Regions from separate parts of the Priestia sp. ST2 genome, predicted to be linked through region 1. Evidence: riboswitches for the same ligand, from Rfam matches in the RefSeq annotation. Region 1 holds a riboswitch; each other region holds the start of a gene.
What was found. Region 1 has a riboswitch for ZMP and ZTP ahead of AC0KUU_RS28840 (phosphoribosylaminoimidazolecarboxamide formyltransferase). Riboswitches for the same ligand answer to the same signal wherever they lie in the genome.
Positions count from the first base shown of each region.

Region 2: linked by a shared signal. The riboswitch ahead of AC0KUU_RS08210 (phosphoglycerate dehydrogenase) and the one ahead of AC0KUU_RS28840 (phosphoribosylaminoimidazolecarboxamide formyltransferase) in region 1 are both predicted to bind ZMP and ZTP.
Region 3: linked by a shared signal. The riboswitch ahead of AC0KUU_RS16175 (APC family permease) and the one ahead of AC0KUU_RS28840 (phosphoribosylaminoimidazolecarboxamide formyltransferase) in region 1 are both predicted to bind ZMP and ZTP.

Region 1 covers NZ_JBVVNT010000015.1:10-3,560, forward strand. The annotation lists partial or broken gene AC0KUU_RS28835 (helix-turn-helix domain-containing protein) at 1-312, shown strand, start outside; gene AC0KUU_RS28840 (phosphoribosylaminoimidazolecarboxamide formyltransferase) at 468-1,634, opposite strand; ZMP/ZTP riboswitch at 1,684-1,762, opposite strand; gene AC0KUU_RS28845 (dihydrofolate reductase) at 1,891-2,376, opposite strand; gene AC0KUU_RS28850 (cysteine hydrolase family protein) at 2,526-3,062, opposite strand; gene AC0KUU_RS28855 (SLC13 family permease) at 3,226-3,551, opposite strand, start outside.
Region 2 covers NZ_JBVVNT010000002.1:347,044-350,594, reverse strand. The annotation lists gene htpG (molecular chaperone HtpG) at 1-1,494, opposite strand, end outside; ZMP/ZTP riboswitch at 1,705-1,783, shown strand; gene AC0KUU_RS08210 (phosphoglycerate dehydrogenase) at 1,952-3,151, shown strand; gene AC0KUU_RS08205 (hypothetical protein) at 3,284-3,551, shown strand, end outside.
Region 3 covers NZ_JBVVNT010000003.1:743,396-746,946, forward strand. The annotation lists gene AC0KUU_RS16175 (APC family permease) at 114-1,709, opposite strand; ZMP/ZTP riboswitch at 1,766-1,844, opposite strand; gene AC0KUU_RS16180 (cupin domain-containing protein) at 2,230-2,829, shown strand; gene AC0KUU_RS16185 (DUF3311 domain-containing protein) at 3,207-3,410, shown strand; gene AC0KUU_RS16190 (sodium:solute symporter family protein) at 3,410-3,551, shown strand, end outside.

The DNA of each region.
Region 1 (3,551 bases):
TTAACAGATGTAACATTTCTCAGATATTTATGCAGTTTTTTAAGTGAGAAAGCAACTAAAATTTCAGCAAAGTATACACAAAATCAGGCCTATCCACTCGAGAACCGTCTTGCTGCTTTTATAATGTTGTCGGCTGATGATAACTTTTATAAAGAAAAACATACTGAAGTATGCGAATACTTGGGTGTATCATATCGCCATCTACTCCATGTACTAGCCCAGCTATGTAAATCAAAGACTATTGAAAAGCAGTCGCGAGGTTACATTATTAGGGACAAAGAACGTTTGAAAAAATTAGCTGAATTAAATTAAAGACACTCATAATAACCTCGTTTCATAAGAAAGATGACTATATGTAAATGATATAAAATGTAGTTGCCATAATCGCATGTATCGAAAACATTCTAGAAGAGCCAATCCCTTTATAAGTCTTGGCTCTTTTGGGCTAATCATATTTAATTCATAGCTCAATGATGGAATACACGTATACCTGAATGTGCCATGATCATCCCATATTCATTTGCTGCCTGTGTAACTTGTTCATCTCGTAAAGAATTTCCTGTTTGAACCACATATTTAACGCCACTTTGAGCCGCACGATCGATATTATCACGGAAAGGTAGAAAAGCGTCGGATGCATAGGAAACGCCTTTTAATCTTTTTAGCCATTCTCGTTTTTCACTCTTACTTAGCCTAGCAGGGACCTCCTCAAAACATTGTTTCCAGTGCTCATTTTCTACCTCAGTAATATCATCATTCAGCCATCCATCAATTGCATTATTAACTTCTACACGAGAAATGCCTTCTCTGAACTTCATGTTAAGGGCTCTTGGATGTTGTCTTAGCCACCATTTATCAGCTTTTTCAGCAGCCAACCTCGTACAATGAATACGGGACTGCTGTCCAGCACCAATTCCAATTGTTTGGCCATCTAATGCGAAACAAATGGAGTTTGATTGTGTATATTTTAATGTAATAAGAGCAACAAGAAGGTCTCTCTTTGCATGATCAGGGATATCACATTGAGTCGTAACAATCTGATTGAAAACTTCTTTCCCAATCTGTACATCATTTCTTTGTTGTTCTAGAGTAATGCCAAATATCGTTCTTTTTTCAATTAGATCAGGCACATAATTTGGATCAATCTCTAAAATTAGATATTTTCCTTTCTTTTTCTGTTTCAAAATCTCTAGTGCTTCTTGAGTGTAGCTTGGTGAAACAATCATATCAGAAACCTCTGTTTTGAGGAGATTAGCTACAGTTATATCCACTTCATCACTAAAAGCAGCACAATCTCCAAATGAAGACATCCTATCTGTCCCACGCGCTCTTGCATAAGCAATCGCTAATGGAGACAGGTCTAGGCCTTTAACAAAATAGGATTCAGTAAGTGTCTCATTTAGTGGAGAGTACACAGCTGCACCTGCTGGACTTACGTGTTTAAAGGATGCAGCTGCAGGTTGATCAGTAGCCTGTCGAAGCTCCCGAACCAGTTGAAAAGCGTTTAATGCATCTAGAAAGTTAATATAACTCGCTTCTCCATTTAAGATTTTAATAGGCGTGTTTTTAGCATTCTGAACTTTAGCTTTACTTTGATTTGGGTTCATTCCGTACCGTAAACCAATCTCTTTCATGTAAAAAATCCCCTTTCTAAATAAAAAAAGTATTTGAACTCATGTTCAAATACTTTGCCCAGGCGTACGGCCGTTATCTATGTGCTTCCTCATGGTCCTCCATGTTTACGCCAGTAACACATAGTCTGTTTTATAGGTAAATTTTACATAATAAAAGTAATTTTAACAATACTTTTATCTAAATTTTTCTTTTTAAATTATATATTATATACTAATCTAATTTACATAAAAGGTATTTATTGGTATCTTAACTTAATTAGTTGATTTTTTCATATACATGAAAGTAATGTTCATAATGATTTCTTTCATCTTCAATACCTTTTTCAACCGATAACTCTTTCCATAGAGAAAAATCAAACTCTGGAAAGAAGCGATCACCTTTGAAATAATGATTGATTTTAGTTATATACAATTTATGAGTGTAGGGTTGGAATTGTCGATAAATTTCCTCTCCTCCAAGGATAAATACTTCTTCCCCTTCGCACATGGAAAGAGCTTGTTCAACTGAATGAGCTATATAACAACCTGGAGCTTTATAATTTTCATTTGTGGTCATTATAATATTTTTACGTCCCTCCAGAGGTTTTCCGATGGATTCATAATTCTTCCTACCTAAAATAATTGAATGCCCCATAGTAACTTTTCTTAGATATTTCCAATCATTTGGGAGTCTCCAGGGAATATCATTATCCTTCCCAATTACATTTTCTTTTCCTACAGCAACCATTGCAGATATGATCATATGGTCCCTCCCCCCTTTTCTTTAATTTTAACAAATAAAGGAGGACTAGATGTATATCCTATACGAAATTAGTTACCATAATGTGCGTTCCAGGAACAAAAAACAGCCTTTGAAAGGCTGTTTTTTCCTTTGAAAAGTTATTTATTAGATTAAAATATAATTTTCTTTACTTCTTTTAATGTAACGAATCTGCCGCCTAGAATATTATTATGATGTTCTACTATTTTTGAAGCTGAAAGCACAGCCGTATCAAATGTGCTATGAGCATCTTTTACTAAGATATTCTCTTTATAACCTAAGCTATATGCTCTTCTACAAGTAGTATCTAAACAAAATTCAGTTTGCATCCCTGCAATGACTAATCTTCCAATTTCAAGTTCCTGAAGTTTTTTATGTAGAGTTGTTTGATAAAATGCGTCCCAAGAAGATTTTTGAATAACTATGTCTGTTGGTAAGGGGCTAACATCACGATGGATTTCCCATGTGACTTTTCCTTCACTAAGCATACTATTATAACTAGGGTCTGTATGCTGGATATAGATAATTGGTACATTAGATTGGTGAGCTTTTTCCCTTAGATAAGTAATATTTTGAAGCACTTGCTGTTCATTCCATAAAGATCCACCTTCATAAGAAAACATGATGTTTTGGACATCTATAAGCAACAAAGCCGTTTTTTTACTCATTTCGTTGTATCCCCCTATTGAGTTATGTGGAAAAAAATTAAAAATACTATTATATCAAATTAAAATCTCATAATAAAAAACCAATTTCTCAGTATTAAAATTTGAGAAATTGGTTTTTTTATATTGGTAGAACCCCAAAGTTGTTTAAACCAATTACTTTGTATTAAAAGAAATGTTGATTTTTCATCGTAAAATAATAAACAAGAGTTAAAAGAGCTAAAATCGAAAAGTTATAAAAGCTAAACCTTATAAGGTACATTTTACTTTTTTGTGGATCTCTCTTAATAAAAAGTTTAAATGAAATTACACTTGCGAGGGAAGCCACAATCGTGCCAAGTCCACCTAAATTCACACCTACTAATAAAGGCTGCCAATTCACGGAGAATTTTGATAAAAAGATCGCAGCTGGTACATTGCTTATCAGTTGGCTTAAAATTATGGAACTGAAAAAGATAGATGTGGGACTTTTGAGATTTTCGTTGGCAAATG
Region 2 (3,551 bases), on a different contig from region 1:
TTCTTCTTCTGCTTCAATCCCTAAGTCACTGCTTGAAACAGATTTAAATTCTTTTTCTTCGTACGTCATTAACATTTTAATCGCAAATTCATCGATATCTTCTGTAAAATATAGAATTTCGTAACCTTTATCTGCAACCAATTCTGCTTGAGGAAGCTTTTCAATTCGGTCGTACGATTCGCCTGATGCATAATAGATATACCTTTGATCCTCAGGCATGCGCGATACATATTCGTCTAGTGTTACGAGCTTTTTCTCTGTAGAAGAATAGAATAAAAGCAGGTCTTTTAATACGTCTTTGTTGCTGCCAAAGTCACTGTAAACACCGTACTTCAGCTGGCGGCCAAATGATTCATAAAACTTCTCGTACTTTTCACGTTCGTTTTTAAGTAAGCTTTTTAATTCATTTTTGATTTTCTTGCCGATGTTTTTGGCAATCAGCTGAAGCTGTCGGTCTTGCTGCAAAATTTCACGTGAAATATTAAGAGATAAATCTTCAGAATCTACCATACCTTTTACAAAGCTAAAGTAATCTGGAAGAAGATCTGCACATTTATTCATAATTAAGACGCCGTTTGAATACAGTTCAAGCCCTTTTTCAAATTCTTTTGAGTAGTAATCAAACGGACTATTTTCTGGAATAAATAAAATGGCATTGTAGCGAATCGTTCCATCCACATTAATATGAAGGTGAGTGAGCGGTTTATCAAATCCGTAGCGCTTTTCTGAATAAAACTGCTCATAGTCTTCTGAAGTCAATTCATTTTTATTTTTCTTCCAGATCGGTACCATACTGTTGATAACTTGCTCTTCTGTATAATCTTCTAGCTCGTTATCAGAACCTTCTTTAGGACGTTTTTCCGTTATGTCCATTTTAATCGGGTAGCGGATAAAGTCTGAATACTTTTTAATAATCTCTTTTAAACGATAATCTTCTAGATACTCATCATATGTTTCATCTTCTGTATTTTCTTTAATTTTTAAAATAATTTGAGTCCCAACCGTTTCTTTTTCGCAAGGTTCGATTGTATAGCCATCAGCACCAGTAGATTCCCATTTATAGGCTTCATCGCTGCCTAACGCTTTACTAATCACGGTCACGACATCTGCCACCATGAACGCTGCGTAAAACCCAACGCCGAATTGGCCGATAATCGTGTGCCCGTCCTTTGTTTCATTTTCGTTTTTAAACGCAAGGGAACCGCTTCGCGCAATTGTGCCCAAGCTGCTTTCAAGCTCTTCTTGCGTCATGCCAATTCCAGTATCCGTAATGGTTAAGGTACGGTTAGTTTTATCTGGTGTTACTTTTATGTAATAGCTTTCTTTGTTAAAACGCAAGGAGTCGTCTGTTAAGGCTTTGTAATAAATTTTATCGATTGCATCACTTGAATTTGATAGAAGTTCTCTCAAAAATACTTCTTTTTGAGAATAGATGGAATTAATCATCATCTCTAATAATCGCTTTGATTCAGCTTTGAATTCTTTTTTTGACATAAGAAATTCTCCTTTCCAAATAGGGCTTATAAAACAATTAGCACTTGAGTGGATAGAGTGCTAATCACTCTTCTTATTTAACATGTATTAGGGTATTTGTCAATATATTAGGAGATTCGCTAAAGAGATTAAAAATTAGACTGAAAAAAGCAAACTTTTAAAAAAAGGTTGAACGTTCTGAAAGAGTTTGCTAGAATATACTTAATTTCAAAGACTATATGTGACTGGCGAAACGCGGATAACCGTGAGGAAGCATATAGTGACGTAGCCGTTCGCCTGGGCAGAGGTAAGGGATTAATACATATCTCTTACCTCTTTCTGTTTAGGGGGAGAGGATATAGAAGTTATCACATATGTAGGCTAAAAAACCAGACTTTTTAAAAAATTAAAAATGAAGTTCCTTTATCCAAAGGTAAAAACATGTAAAACTACGATGATAATCAGAGGAGAGTACAAAATGAGCACATTAACATTAAAAAAAGTACAAACAATCAAAACATTAAACAACATTGCACAAAAAGGTCTAAATGTTTTTAATCAAGAAGGTTATCAAATTGACAACGACAGCGAAAGTCCAGATGCGATTGTCGTGCGTAGCTTTAACATGCACAGCATGGCATTTGACCAAAATTTAAAAGCTATTGCACGAGCTGGAGCAGGGGTTAATAATATACCGGTGGACGCTTGCACGGAGCAAGGTATCGTTGTATTTAATACGCCAGGAGCTAATGCAAACGCAGTAAAAGAAATGGTTTTAACTACAATTATGGCTTCTTCTCGTAACTTATTTGCTGGAGTTGAATGGACAAAAGGATTGGATGGCCAAGGTGATCAAATTCCTAAGTTAGTTGAAGCAGGTAAAAAACAGTTTGTTGGAAAAGAAATCAAAGGTAAAACGTTAGGCGTTATTGGTTTAGGTGCAATTGGTGCTCTTGTAGCAAACGATGCGCTTGATTTAGATATGGACGTAATTGGTTTTGATCCATTCATTTCTGTTAATACAGCTTGGAATTTGTCTCGCAACGTACAGCGTGCAATGTCTCTAGAAGAACTATTTGCAGCATCTGACTATATTACGGTTCACGTTCCATTAACGGACGATACAAAAGGTGTTTTCAACAAAGAAACGTTTAGCATCATGAAACCTGATGTTCATATTTTGAACTTCTCACGCGGTGAGCTTGTAAACGAAGAAGATATGAAAGCTGCTCTTGAAAGTGGAAAAGTTGGAAGATACATTACAGATTTCCCAAATCAAAATGTCTTGAACATGAAAAATGTTGTGCCAATTCCTCATCTAGGGGCATCAACTCAAGAATCAGAAGAAAACTGTGCGGTAATGGCAGCACGTCAAGTGAAAAATTTCTTAGAAACAGGAAACGTTAAAAACTCAGTGAACTTCCCGAATGCATCTCTTCCTTACACTGGGAAAAAACGCGTAGCTGCTTTCCATCACAACGTGCCGAATATGGTAGGACAACTTACGCAAGTATTCTCAAACTACAATTTAAACATCGCAGATATGGTGAACAGAAGCCGCGGTGAATATGCGTATACAATGATCGATATTGACAATCAAGTAAGTGACGAGATTGTGCCTGAGCTAGAAGAAAAAATCGGTCAAATTGAAGGAATTATTACAAGTCGTATTATCTAATTTGGTTCCCATCATATTTTAGTGTTACAGCCCTAACTTAGAAAAGTTAGGGCTGTTTTTACATGGTGTTTACCTCATATCAATTCCTTCATTCTCATAGCATATAGAAATACCTTTAAAGAGGTGAACGTTTTGTCAGGAGAACTGATAGGAATTTTGATAGGGTCGCTCATCGCGCTGGCAGGAACATTCATTACGTCTGTTGTAGCTATAGTGATGTCGAAAGAGCAATACAAACAAGAGCTTCGCAAAGCATTTATCCAAAAGAAAGTTGATGCCTATACCCATGTGTGTCAAGTTATTCTAGCTATAAAAAACGATTTACTTACAAAAACTGTTTCTTCAGCTGGCTTAAACTGGACGGCTCAATCTATTAACAAAATAGCAGATGTGTGTATTA
Region 3 (3,551 bases), on a different contig from region 1:
TGTATAAATACTTAAACCTTAAAATCTATATTTTTTACAATATTTTGATAAAAACTAAGTCTAAATTCTCCACTGACCTAAATAAAAAAACACGAGCACAGGCTCGTGTTTTTTTATTTAGATTTAAAATTTTCTTGATTGATTTGTTCAGCTTCTTTCATATATCGGTTAGATTTGCCGCTTTTAATTCCCCAGTAATAAAAAGCTAATGATACGCAAGCAATCACTAGCATATCCCATCCGAAAGGCAAAATATTTTTGCCTCCGAATTTTTCGCTTCCTATGTAGGAAATAAAAATCATGCACGCTAAATAGATAAGCATCCAAGCCCCGGTTAAAAATTCTTTTTTAAAGCCCACCCATTTATTTTTCGCTTGGTAATAAAAATAAACAGGCAGGCCAATTGCCATAATAAAGATCACTTCACCTGTAAGTGGCCACCTTGCCCAGTAAAGCGTCAAGGAAGCAAAAACGAAGCCGCATGGCGCAATAACTGATGCCCCTTTTAAATAAAATGGACGGTAAAAGTGTGAAGCCGTTTTTCTTAATGTTATAAGCGCTACAGGACCCATAATATAAGAGATAAGCGTCGCTACTGAGATCACTTCTGCTAAGACACCCCATCCTCTAAATAAAAAGAGAAACAAAAAGCAAGCTGCTAAATTCAGCCACATAGCTGGGCGCGGGACATTGTAAAGTGGATGAAGAGTACCAAATATCTTTGGCAAGTATCCATTTTGCTGCATCCCGTATAACATTCTAGAAGTAGTTGCCGTATATGTAGCACCTGTGCCAGAAGGAGAAACAAATGCGTCTGCGTATAACACAATTGTTAGCCAGTTAATTCCAAGCGCAATCGCTAAATCAGCAAAAGGAGAATTAAAATTCAAATGATTCCATCCATCAGCAATTGATGACGGACTTACTGCTCCGATAAAGACAATTTGCAATATAATGTATACAATTCCTGCAATAAAAATTGAACCAATTACAGCTATCGGAATCGATTTATTAGGTGATTTTGCTTCTCCTGCCATATTTACAGGACTTTGAAACCCATTAAATGCAAACACAATACCTGATGTTGCCACTGCCGTTAAAACACTGGCCCACCCATAAGGGGCAACCCCATGCTCACTTGAAAAGTTTCCACTATGAAAACCAGCGAAAAATAAAGCCCCTGCCGTTAAACCAGGAATAATTAATTTAACAATCGTAATAAATGAGTTTGCTTTCGCAAAGAGATTTACCGTCCAATAGTTCACAAAAAAGTAAACGAATAATAACAAAGACGCAACTGCCAACCCCTTGGACGTTAAAATGCCATTGTCTACCAATTCATGAGTCCAGCGAGCCCACTTCCACGGCCAAGTACTCATATATTGCACAGATGCAATAGCCTCCACTGTTATCGTTGAAGCGATTGAAATCCAGTTAGCCCAAGCAGCCAGAAAACCAATAAATGATCCGTGTGAATACTGAGGATATTTAACCATCCCCCCTGCTTGTGGAAACATCGCGCCCAGTTCAGCATATGATAGGGCAATGGTCAAAATAACCACCATTCCAATAACCCATGAAAAAATAGCCGCGGGTCCCGCAATTTGAGCTGCTTTCCATGCTCCAAACAGCCACCCTGAACCGATAATCGAACCTATGCCTGTCATGGTTAAAGCAAATGTTCCCATCTTCCTTTGCATATTGCTCATCCAAATCTACTCCTCTTCCCTAGGAAAATAAAAAAAACACTTGCGGAATTTTCTCAAGTGTTTGCCCAGGCGCGCGGCTTATACGCTATATGCTCCCCCATGGTCATCCATGTTGCGCCAGTCACATATAGGAATATATTTTTTATCAGTATATAACATTCATTTCTATTACTCAATACACAAAAATGTTTACATTACTTTTATAAAGATAATAAATTATTCGTAAAATTCCGAATAAAACTTCTGAAATCTCTTTTTAATTACAAAAAACAACTAAAATCCTAACCTTTCTTGTTGTTTGATTCTTTTACTCCACGAGCAGATTACCTTATAAAAATTATATTAATATATAATATTCATTTACATAATAAGAATTAACAGCTATATATCCATAGAATTCTTGCACTAGACCCTTTACTTATATACAATATGAAGAAAAGATACTAAAGTGAACTGCCCACCGCTTAGCTACGCTTGAAGTGGGAGACTTCTTTTAGGAAAACGTTAAAACCTACATATCATGCACTTCGCAACAAATGAAGTACTTCGAGCAAACTTCTCTGTTTACGCAAGCGCAAAACAGGGAAAATTACGAAAAAAGATTGTTAGAGGGATGCTTATGAATTATGCAAATGTAAAAGTTCTTTATTTTGATGACGACGGAACCATTCCAAATCACCCTCGTCTTCCAGTTTTGTTGTATGAACACGTATTTATTAGTAAGAAAGAGAAAGTGGAGAGCATTTTTAATTCTCACAACTGGAAAAACAGCTGGGTAGGCGGCATACATGATTTTCACCATTACCACAGTAATTCTCATGAAGCACTAGGTGTAATTAGCGGATCTGCACGTTTAAAACTAGGTGGACATATGGGGGAAAATATCGTGGTGCATGCTGGCGATGTGCTCGTACTTCCTGCAGGAACAGGGCATATGCGTCTGCAGTCAACTGCTGATTTTAAAGTGGTTGGAGCTTATCCAGAGGGCATGGATTACAATTTACGAACAGGAAAACAAACTGATCGCCCTCACGTATTTGATGAAATTGCACAAGTACCTATTCCTACAACAGATCCTGTTTATGGCGACAAAGGACCACTGACAGAGTGGTGGAACTAGACAAGCACTTATTGTCTAGTTTTTTTATTTGCTCTGTTTTATTCTTTCCATGAATCTCTATTTGAACATACAAATTCTTTTCTTATGATGCAATAGCAATATACTTTATCTCAGCGAAATAATAAAAACTTCCCGGTCAAAACTAAATTTCTTCTTTACCGTTCTCTTTTTGCTTCAAGAGCAACTTCGCTTAGATTATCCCCCTTTTTTTCCTTCGTAATCATTTCAAATATACTCCCACCATAACCTCTTTTTTGTTTTTCTAAAAAAATTTCCATAGATTATAACGAAATTTTCAAAAAACTTATTGCTTTACCATGTCAGACTTGCTATCATAGTGAACATTGTTAGATAAATTTTTAGTAGGAGGAGTAAAATTGAACAGAAAATTCATAATTTTTATTTTATTCATCATTCCATTTATTGCTCAATTCGTTTTTTTACCTTTTGTAAATAACATTCATCCAATTATTTTTGGATTACCTCTTTTGCATTTATGGTTATTTTTATGGGTCTTCTTAACGCCTGTGTGTACATTTATCATTTATCGTTTACAAAAATCTTGGGGGGACATTGAATAATGCAAGGAAATTTAACCGCACTTTTAATCACATCAGCAATTGTTCTTGTCGTTATCGCAATTGGCTTTATAGCGGGACGTGACAAATCATCTAGAAGCTCAGTTGAAGAGTGGGCTGTAGGTGGAAGACGTTTTGGAAGCC